DNA from 2 places in the Psychrobacillus mangrovi genome. Region 1 is predicted to be linked to the other one. Evidence: riboswitches for the same ligand, from Rfam matches in the RefSeq annotation. Region 1 holds a riboswitch; the other holds the start of a gene.

Region 1 (5,187 bases):
TTTCGTAGCTTCTGCAATTCTTGCTTTTACTAGTTCTGCATCTTCTAAAGCACCGTGTTTGGAAGTAATTAAACCTAGTACGATATATAAATCAGGACGATTAACATGACGAAGCGGTTCAAAGCTGCCAGATCGCTCATCGTCAAATTCTAAGAAAAGACCGTCTACATTTAATCGACCAAAGATTGTTTCAGAAACCAACTCATAGCTTCCACTCGTAATATAAGTGGAACGGAAATTACCACGGCAAATATGCATCGTTACAAGCATATCATTAGGTCTTTTTGCAATAGATTCATTGATCGCGCGAGCAGAAAGTTGAAGCGCATCCTCCAAATCTAAACCTCGTTCTTTTAGAGAAGTAATACCTTCCTCAGAGAAAGAAGTTGCCCAAGAAGTATCATCTATTTGAAGGTAGCGGCACCCTTCATCATACAGCGCTTGAATAAATCCTTGATAAGCAGTGATTAAATCTTGAAACAATTCTTCGTCACTGCTGTAAATACCTTCTTCAATCGTTGCTCGATAGTAGAGCATATTTGGACTAGGGATAGTAAACTTCACAACAGAGTCGCCAGCAACACTTTGTAAAAACTTGAAGTGTTCAATCATGTAATGTGAGCTAAAACCGATTTTACCTGTTACTTTAATGCCATGTGCTCTAGTCTGTACTCCTTTAAAGGAGAGTCCTTTGTCTGTTTCGTAAAACTCTACTCCATCCAGGCCTCCTAGAAAGTCAAAGTGCCACCATTTACGACGGAATTCACCATCAGTAATGGACTTCAGACCAGCGTTTATTTGCTTTTCAACAAGCTTTGTAATTTCTTCATCTTCAATTTGTTTTAATTGTTGTGCAGAAATTTCTTCGTTTTCATATTGTAAACGTGCTTGCTTTAAACGTTCTGGACGTAAAAAACTTCCTACGTGATCTGCTTTAAAAGGTGCGTTAAGTACTAATTGATTTGTCATATTAAATTCCAACTTTCTCTTTTTGTTTTGCAGCTACTTGAAGCGCTTGATCGAAGTCTGCTATTAAATCATTTACATTTTCTATTCCGACCGAGAATCGAAGCAATCCATCTGTAATTCCTCGTTTTTCCCGTTCATCTATCGGCATTGCGGCATGAGACATCTGTGCAGGGTGGGATAGAATGGATTCCACTCCGCCAAGGCTTACAGCAAAAACAGGAATTTGAAGGCTTTCCACGAATGCTTTTGCAATTGCCTTAGTAGGTAAACGGAACGAGAGGACAGCCCCAGGACTTGTTGCTTGCTGTGCATGAATTTCAAATCCAGGATGCGTTGATAGACCTGGATAATACACTTCTTCTACTAATGAATGATTCGTTAAATAGTTTGCAATTTGTTGAGCAGAATCTGCTGATTTTTCAAATCGGACACTCAATGTTTTAATTCCTTGAATAAGTGAAAATGAATCCTGGGCACCTAAAATCGCACCAAACGAATTTTGTAGGAATGCTAATCGTTTTCCTAGTTCCTCATCTTTTGTAACAGCAAGACCTGCAATTATATCACTGTGTCCTGATAAAAATTTAGTAGCGCTATGTAATACTACATCTATACCAAGGTCAAGTGGACGTTGGTATAGTGGTGTCATAAATGTATTGTCTAAAAAGGTTAGGCAATTGTTGTCTTTAGCTAGCTCCACGATACCAGCAATATCAGTAATTCCTAAACATGGATTGGAAGGTGTTTCGATATAAATCAATTTTGTATTTGATCTAATTGCAGAAGCTACGGCTTCTAAATTAGTGAAATCGACAAATGTATGCTCAATTCCAAGACGAGGCAAAACCTCGGTTACAAAACGAAATGTCCCTCCATACACATCTTCAGTAATAACAATATGATCGCCTGCGGATAGGAGCATGAATGCGGAAGAGATTGCAGCGATTCCAGAGGCGAAGGCCAATCCTCGAGTGCCACCTTCTAGTTCTGCAATCGTTTTTTCTAAAGCATCTCTCGTTGGGTTTCCAGAACGGCTATAATCGTAGGGCCCAAATTCATCAAAGCTTTCTTGATGGAAGGTAGAGGAAAGGTAAATCGGTACATTGACAACACCAGTTTTTCGCTCGGAATACTCACGAGTTGATGCCACGACAATACTTGTTTCTAACGACTCTTTATAGACACTCATTTTACGGACACCTCACTTTCCAATACTGCAAAAACTTGTTTTAAGTCGTCAATTATATCCTCTGCTTCTTCAATACCAACAGAGAAGCGCAATAGGCTATTATCGACACCGCGTGCTGTACGTTCTTCTTCTGGAATTTCCGCGTGTGTTTGAGTAGCTGGATAGGTGATAAAACTTTCAACTCCTCCAAGGCTTTCTGCAAAAACGATTAATTGAAGATTTTGAAGAAATGGATTAACCCATTCACTTTTTTGTAAGCGAAAAGAAAGCATTCCGCCTTTCCCAGAATATAAAACATCCTTTACTGCCGATTCCTCTTGTAAGAATTTCACAATCTTTTTTGCATTTGCATCATGCTGTTTCATTCGTAAGTGAAGTGTTTTTAACCCTCTTATTAATAACCATGAATCAAATGGAGAAAGAACTGCACCTGCTGCATTATGATTTATTAATAATTTTTCGCTTATTTTGGTGCCCTTAGAAACAACAAGACCAGCAAGGACATCGTTATGGCCACCGATATATTTCGTTGCACTATGAAGAACTATATCCGCACCAAGTTCTATTGGTCGTTCTAAGTAGGGGGTTAAGAATGTGTTATCCACGATTAATAGTAGTTGATGTTCTTTTGCTAATATCGCATATTGCTGAATGTCAATTTCTTGCATTAATGGATTAGTAGGTGTTTCGATAAAGATTGCCTTTGTGTTTGTAGTAATGAGGTTCTCTACTTGTTCAACCGATTCAAACTTTGAATAGGATGTGCGGATATTATAGGAATCTGCGTATTGGTTAAATAAGCGATAAGTTCCACCGTAAAGATCCTCTGAGGCAATCAGTTCATCTCCCGATTTAAATAAAGATAATACTAATTGAATTGCTGCCATTCCGGAACTACAGGCAAAGCCTGCATCACCAGCCTCTAGTTTTGCAATACCTTCTTCCAATATAGCTCTTGTAGGGTTTTTTGTACGTGTGTAGTCATAACCTGTTGATTGACCAAGTCCTGCATGCTTGTATGCGGTAGATAAATAGATTGGTGGATTTACAGCTCCTGTCCTTGGATCACTTTGGTTTCCTAATTGTACTAGCTTAGTTTCTATACTCGTTTTAGACATCATTATTCATCCTTTGCTATTAAAATAAAAAAGAGGATTCTCTAATAAGAAGAGAATCCTCAATAAAATACTGAAGTTAGTCTTCTTATCTTCAAGACGATCAACGTCTATTGGAATTAGCACCACACCTTCATTCGGCTGGTTGCTGAGACATCTTCGGGCCAATCCCTCCGTCTCTCTTGATAAGAAATAAAATATAAAATTTTCAAAAAATTGATTTAAGTTAGTTTATCATGCGATGTATATTAATACAAGGTCTTTTTAAAATAGAATCCCTAAATAGTACATAAGGAGGTACATAATTTTTCGGTATAGAAACCTAATGCCCTTTGGAGACTTCTACTAATTTTGATTGCGCCTATTGATACCTATCTTTTTTCCAATTTTCCTCCATTAATGACCTTTTTTCATTGCTTCAATTTTAGGAATTGGAATTGCTGGTAGTAGTGATTTTGTTTATTGGTGAAATCATTGCTCATACTGTGATGAAACGTCCATAAGTTAGTGGGCAAGATGTGAGATGTTAGAACAAGAGATTGACGTCGTAAACAATGTGACAATATTAAAAAACATTAGAACAGCACCAGGTCAAAAGAGTATGTCACGTAAGGATAACTGTTTAAACAATGCAGTCATTGAGAATTATAAGACTATCTATTGCAATCACAAACGAATGAAGGCAAAGTTAAAAGACCTAAGTCCAGTAGAGTACCGAACTCAGGTCCTTTAAAGGAGCCTAAAATATTTGTCTAACTTTATTGGGTTAGATATATAAAGAAGCGAGTAGCTTTTTGTTGTTGTCTAATTCTATGAAATGTAATGATTAATTAAATAAGTGATCCGCCTTTTTCCATATACTTAAGAATACCTTCAGCTGCACGGTAAGATAATGCACCTACTGTACCAGTTGGATTGTATCCAGCGTTTTGTGGGAAAGAAGATGCCCCTACTACAAATAGATTTTCTACATCCCACATTTGAGAGTAATTGTTGACTGCAGAAGTTTCAGGATCTGCACCCATTATTACACCACCAGTATTATGGGTAGATTGGTATTCAGCCACATTGTATGGTCCAAGATCTCTACTAGTATCGATGTGATCTGCACCCATTTCTTTGAGGATTCCTTCACACTTATCAGCCAAGTATTTCGTCAATTGACGGTCTTGTTCTTCGAAGTCAAAAGTAATTCGAACTAATGGATCCCCAAATGCATCTTTATAAATAGGATCCAGATCAAGGAAATGTTGTTTATAAGCCATAGAAGCGCCTTCACCTTTGACAGTTAAGGATGCGTTTGTATATTTTATAGAAGCATCCTTAAATTCTTTACCCCAAGACTTAGTGCCTGATGGGACTTGATTATTTGCGATAGGTCTTTGCCCAGTTTGTCCAAGGATAATCATGCCTCCGTGGATAAAATCTAAATCGGAGTGGTCGAAATTATCTCCATTATAATCATCGATTATCATTCCTAAACCGCCGGAACCAAGAAAGTTGTTGAATTTATGCTCATCGAAGTATCCTGTTGAACTACCTTTACGAATTTGGTAAGCATAGTTTTTCCCAATGACTCCAGTACCTGTGTTTGGATCATATGGTCTTCCAATACCAGATAATAGAAGAAGACGAACGTTTGTAAATACATATCCTGATAATACGACAACATCCGCAGATTGCTCGAATTCTTCACCGGTAATTAAATCTGTGTAAAGAACTCCAGTAGCTTTTCCGTTTGAATATAAGATACGACGTACTTCAGAATGTGGACGAATTTCAAAGTTACCCGTAGCTTTTGCAACTGGCAGTACAGTTACACCAGGTTCTGCTTTTGCTCCGTATTCACAGCCGAAACGCTCACAGAATCCGCAATACTGACAAGCTGCTCGAGAAATTCCATCTGGGTTTGTA
Region 2 (5,187 bases), on a different contig from region 1:
TAGGAAAAACTCATTCCCGCCTTGCCAGCTGCATGACTTGTCTCATGCGGACGGCGGCCAGGCGAATGCCTATAGTTGTTAATGTATCAGTTCACAATTTCAACTGGTGTTAATATCAGAGACTAAAATAAATTACTCGCCGCTCAGGAAATTGAAAAACCGAATAATCTCTTACTACTATTGTACAAAACATACAGTAGAGTGGGAAATTATTCGGTGTCAAAATTTAAAGTTGCTCTGGATAACGGCCAATATCTGATTTTCACTTCTCCAATGACTTCTTCTTGATTAATAAATTGGAAATAACGACTATCTAAACTAGATATTCTATTATCACCCAACACAAATAAATTGTTTGGAGGAACCTTATTAGTGCCAGTCAACTCATCTAAATCAAAGTCCTCTGTAAAATTTTCTTCCGGGTTCTGATATGCAGGATAAGACGCAAGAAATTTTTCTTCCACCCTTTTATTATTAACGTATAATTTATCATTTTCATATTTGATTGTATCTCCTGGTAAACCAATCACACGTTTTACATAGTCTTCTTTTTGGTCACTATGAAAGATAATAATATCCATGCGGTCTATATTAGCAAGCTTACTGACGAAAACCTTATCTTTGTCATGAAGTGTAGGCATCATTGATTCACCGACCACTTCATAGTTCGTTAATATAAAAGAACGAATAAAAAATACTAACAAAATTCCAATAAAAATGGCAACTAACCATTCTAGCAATTCTTTTTGTGTATTACTCAAATCTTTTCTCCTTTGTATTTCGTCTATCATCGCGAATTTATTTAAAATCTGCATTTACTTTCTTGTCGATTTTTTTCTCTACAGCTTTTCCAACAAACCATAATATAACCATAATACCTATCATTATTGCTGTTCTTAATGGTTGCGTTATTAGTGCTTTAATATCGGAGCCAATAAAGCTCACCACTAATATCATAATTAATTTTCCTAAGACAACTGTCCATAAATACGTCTTTTTTTTCATATTAGATAGACCCGCAACAATATTCACAAGTGCGGAGGGCGTAAATGGAAAACAAATAAGTAAAAATAATGGGCCAAAACCGTTTCTCTCTACCCATAATATTAATTTTTGAATCCTTTCATGCCTCGTAATAAAACCTAGAACTCTTGCTCGTCCATATTTTCTTATAACTAAAAAAACGGTATAAGCACCTGTGACAGATCCTGCCCACGAAAGTAAAAATCCAAACAAAATTCCGTAGGCAGTCACATTCGCCACGATAAAAACAACTAAAGGTAAAAAAGGCAAAAATGCTTCAAGAAAAGGTAGTAGTAGCCCAAATAGAGGTCCAAGTGCTCGGTAATCTTGTGTTAAATTAGATAAAGTTTCAAATGATAACCAGCTTGGCATGGTAACTCTCCTCTTCTATGTATAATTATACTCTTCCCATTTTTCATCTATATAAAACTTTTTAGATATAGTATAATTTGTTCACTATACTATTTTAAGGTGGTGAAATCTAAATGAATAATAATTCGTTCGTAAAGGGTTTAAAAGCGGGTACAAGCATTGCTATCGGCTATTTTCCCGTTGCATTAACTTTTGGTTTATTAGCCAAAACTACAGGACTTTCCATAATAGAAGCAACAGCAATGAGTATTTTTGTTTACGCCGGAGCTGCTCAGTATATGTCACTGACGCTAATAACAAAAGGTGTTGATCCTATTTTAATTGTTTTAAATACATTTGTCGTCAACATTCGACACTTTTTAATGACGGCAGCACTCAATGAAAAGATGCATAGTGAAAAAAGATGGATCAAAGGGATTTATGCATTTGGGATTACAGATGAATCTTTCTCCGTATTAGCGACACAAAAAGATGAAAAAATACATACATCTTTTGCATTTGGTGTAGCTGTTATCGCATATGGAAGTTGGGTTATCTTTACTGCACTTGGACATGTTATTGGTGCCAACCTACCAGCATTTTTACAAGCGGCGATGTCAATCGCTCTTTATGCAATGTTCGTTGGTTTATTAGTTCCATCTATGCGAGAAAATCGTAAAGTAGTTATGCTCGCCCTTATTGCGGCTCTAATAAACGGATTTTTTTATTGGACAGGATTATTATCTACAGGATGGGCTATTTTAGTCGCTACATTAGGATCCTCTATTTTTATCGAAGTTATATATGCGAAACATCAAAAGCGGACTAGACTGAGAGGAAGAGATTTACCGAAAGGAGCTTAATTGAATGGAAGCATGGTATTGGTGGATGCTATTAGGGATGGCTATTGTTACTTATATTCCGAGAGCATTCCCGTTAACCTTTTTGGAGGGTAAAGAGTTACCTCCTGTTGTTTCGGGAGTATTACGTAATATTCCATATGCAGTATTAGGGGCTTTAATTTTTCCAGCCATATTATATGTGCAAGAAGGAAATATTTTATTTGGAATTATTGGAGCTGTTGTGGCATTTACACTTGCTATCATCACTTCAAATGTAATGATTGTAGTATTGGGAACAATAGGTGTTTTAGCTGTATATAGTATTATTTTTTAATTTCTACTTGACTACTAGGAATAAATTACTTAATATTGGAATTAATTCATTCTTACCAAATATACATAATACAACGCTTTCTTATCGAGAGAAACTGAGGGACAGGCCCTACGACGTTTCGGCAGCAGATTCTAAATGAAAACTGTGCCAATTCCTGCAAGCAACTTTTGCTTGAAAGATGAGAAGAGATTGTTTTTCGATAATAACGAAGAGCTCTCTTATTCTTATCAGTATAGATAAGATTTAGAGGGCTTTTTTCTTTGTAGGAATTTTGATGTTTGAAAAAGGAGTAGATATAAGTGAGTTTTCTAGTAGAAAAAAGAGAGTATATCAATAAACTAATAGAAGATAACAAAGATATATATATACAAACGAGTCAACAAATACATGCAAACCCCGAAGTTGGAAACGAAGAATTTTTTGCTAGTACTAAACTAATTAAGCTATTAGAAAATGCAGATTTTCAGGTTAATAAAGGAATAGCAGGGCATGAAACTTCTTTCTTTGCCTTGAGGGATAGCGGTATCGAAGGACCTACTATAGCTTTTTTAGCAGAATATGACGCTTTACCTTCGATTGGCCATGCTGACGGCCATAACATTGTTGGTACAGCAAGCGTGGCTGCTAGTATCGCCTTAGCAGAATTGCTAAACGAAACTGGTGGAAGAATCATCGTCCTTGGTACTCCTGCAGAAGAAGGTGGATCAAACGGTAGTGCAAAAGGAAATTTTATAAAGCACGGTTATATAGAAGATATAGATGTAGCTCTATTAATTCGGCCAGCAGGAAAAACTACTTTGACTCTTGAAACACTTGCTATGGATTCATTAGATTTTCATTTTCTAGGAGAAGCTTCTCATGCAACAGCGTCTCCTGAAATAGTTACAAATGCTTTGGAAGCAGTCATTCATTTTTTCAATGGAGTCTCTGCACTTCGTTCGCAATTACCATCTAATGTTAGCATTAATGGGATTATTACGCATGGAGGGGATGCGTCAAACATTATTCCTTACTTCGCGTCTGCTCGCTTTCATATCAGCGCAAAGACTTGGAAAGAAACAGAGGAAATCTCCAAAAAAGTTCGTTTTATTGCTAACGGGGCAACTCTCATAACAGGAACTTCTGTGAAAATCGAACGTTTTCAAAATGAAGTTCAAGATTTTGTAGTTAATTCGGTATTGGATGAGGTAGTCCATTCGGAATTAGAAGCAATTGGAGAAGTCGTCTACACTGAAAGTAAACAATACAACGACTCCACCGATGTTGGAAACATTAGCTACGTAGTTCCAACTGCAAGACCATCCATTAAGATTGGGCCAGATGATTTAATTGCGCATACAATAGAATTCCGTGAAGCTGCCAAGTCAGAAGCTGCTAATGAAGCCCTAATCAAAGGAGCAAAAGCTTTAGCTACAACCGGTTATCGAATTTTAACAGATGCGAAACTATTACATCAAATTCGAAAAGATTTTAATGCATCCCTTGCTCGAAAAGCAAAAGAAGATGGTATGGATGTTTGCGATTTGAAGGATTGATTTTGCGATACAGAGAGGTTATCTTGCGATTTGAAGGATTGATCTTGCGGTACAGAGAGGTTATCTTGCGATTTGATGACTATATCTTGCGATTTCGATTTACTCACAACAACTTATAGAGCTAAAAACGGATGTGCGCTTGCCGCACGCTACGCATGAGCCTCCGCATGATGAGTCGCTCCTTTGTCGCTCCCACATCCTTTAGGGGGTCTCATTCTTCGCGCTCTTGCGGCGTATAAGGCGCACATCCTGGAAATATCTAATGAAATTGAAGCAATTCAATGAATAAATTCATGCATTGCCAGACTCATTACGTGCCGTGTGAGACAGTAAAATTAATTTTACGATGAGCTTGTACTAGCACTGTCAACGCAAATGCCTATAGATTAGTTTCTACAATTTTATATCTTTACATGTTAAAAGAGAGAAAATCCACCTCTATTATTTAAGAGGTGGATTCAAGTTGTAGTAAACTGGTTTGTAGGGATTATTTCAGACTGTCTTGAAAACGCTTGTCATTCGAGGCGCGCCAGCACGAGGCGGAAGCGAATAGAACTTAAGTTCATGAGCTAACAACGAAGTGCAAGCAACGAAGAATGCGAGCGTTTGTCAACAGTCTGAGTCCACCTCTTCTATTTAAGAGGTGGATTTCTTCTTTTTGTCTCGACTTTTCATATGTGATGCATACCAGAATCCTAAGGTTAACGATGCTGCGTCTATTATATAGATCCACCATCTATGTGTGTAGCCTGCATAAACAGATGCCGCAAACAGGGCAACGGTTAATATTAAGGCAACATAATGATTGAAGGTAACACGTGTAAAAAGAATTACGAGCAGTGCCGGAGCAAAAATGGCTAATATTACTTGAGTTGGTATTGATAGAGTTTCCATAGTTATCTCCTATCTTACTAATATTAAGCCTAGACGATAGTGATCATGTCTAAACAAAATATGCTGGCGTAAACGGAGTTCTCCGCTAATATCTACTACTTCTAAGCGACAATGTGCAGCATTGATTTGAACTGCTTCATAAAACTCTTGTTCATTTGTTATTTTTTGTCCATTTACTTTTACAATCTTTTCTCCGATTAATAATCCC

What was found. Region 1 has a riboswitch for S-adenosylmethionine ahead of WAX74_RS05145 (methionine biosynthesis PLP-dependent protein). Riboswitches for the same ligand answer to the same signal wherever they lie in the genome.
Region 2: another riboswitch for S-adenosylmethionine. It lies ahead of WAX74_RS08325 (amidohydrolase); the one in region 1 lies ahead of WAX74_RS05145 (methionine biosynthesis PLP-dependent protein).

The regions. Positions count from the first base shown of each region.
Region 1 covers NZ_JBAWSY010000002.1:429,833-435,019, reverse strand. The annotation lists gene WAX74_RS05155 (5-methyltetrahydropteroyltriglutamate--homocysteine S-methyltransferase) at 1-969, opposite strand, end outside; gene metC (cystathionine beta-lyase) at 971-2,158, opposite strand; gene WAX74_RS05145 (methionine biosynthesis PLP-dependent protein) at 2,155-3,276, opposite strand; SAM riboswitch class I at 3,359-3,465, opposite strand; partial or broken gene WAX74_RS05140 (IS3 family transposase) at 3,869-4,006, shown strand; gene WAX74_RS05135 (GMC family oxidoreductase) at 4,104-5,187, opposite strand, start outside.
Region 2 covers NZ_JBAWSY010000004.1:137,040-142,226, reverse strand. The annotation lists gene lepB (signal peptidase I) at 210-761, opposite strand; gene WAX74_RS08340 (TVP38/TMEM64 family protein) at 799-1,395, opposite strand; gene WAX74_RS08335 (AzlC family ABC transporter permease) at 1,509-2,237, shown strand; gene WAX74_RS08330 (AzlD domain-containing protein) at 2,242-2,550, shown strand; SAM riboswitch class I at 2,629-2,735, shown strand; gene WAX74_RS08325 (amidohydrolase) at 2,850-4,085, shown strand; gene WAX74_RS08320 (CsbA family protein) at 4,722-4,979, opposite strand; gene WAX74_RS08315 (PDZ domain-containing protein) at 4,989-5,187, opposite strand, start outside.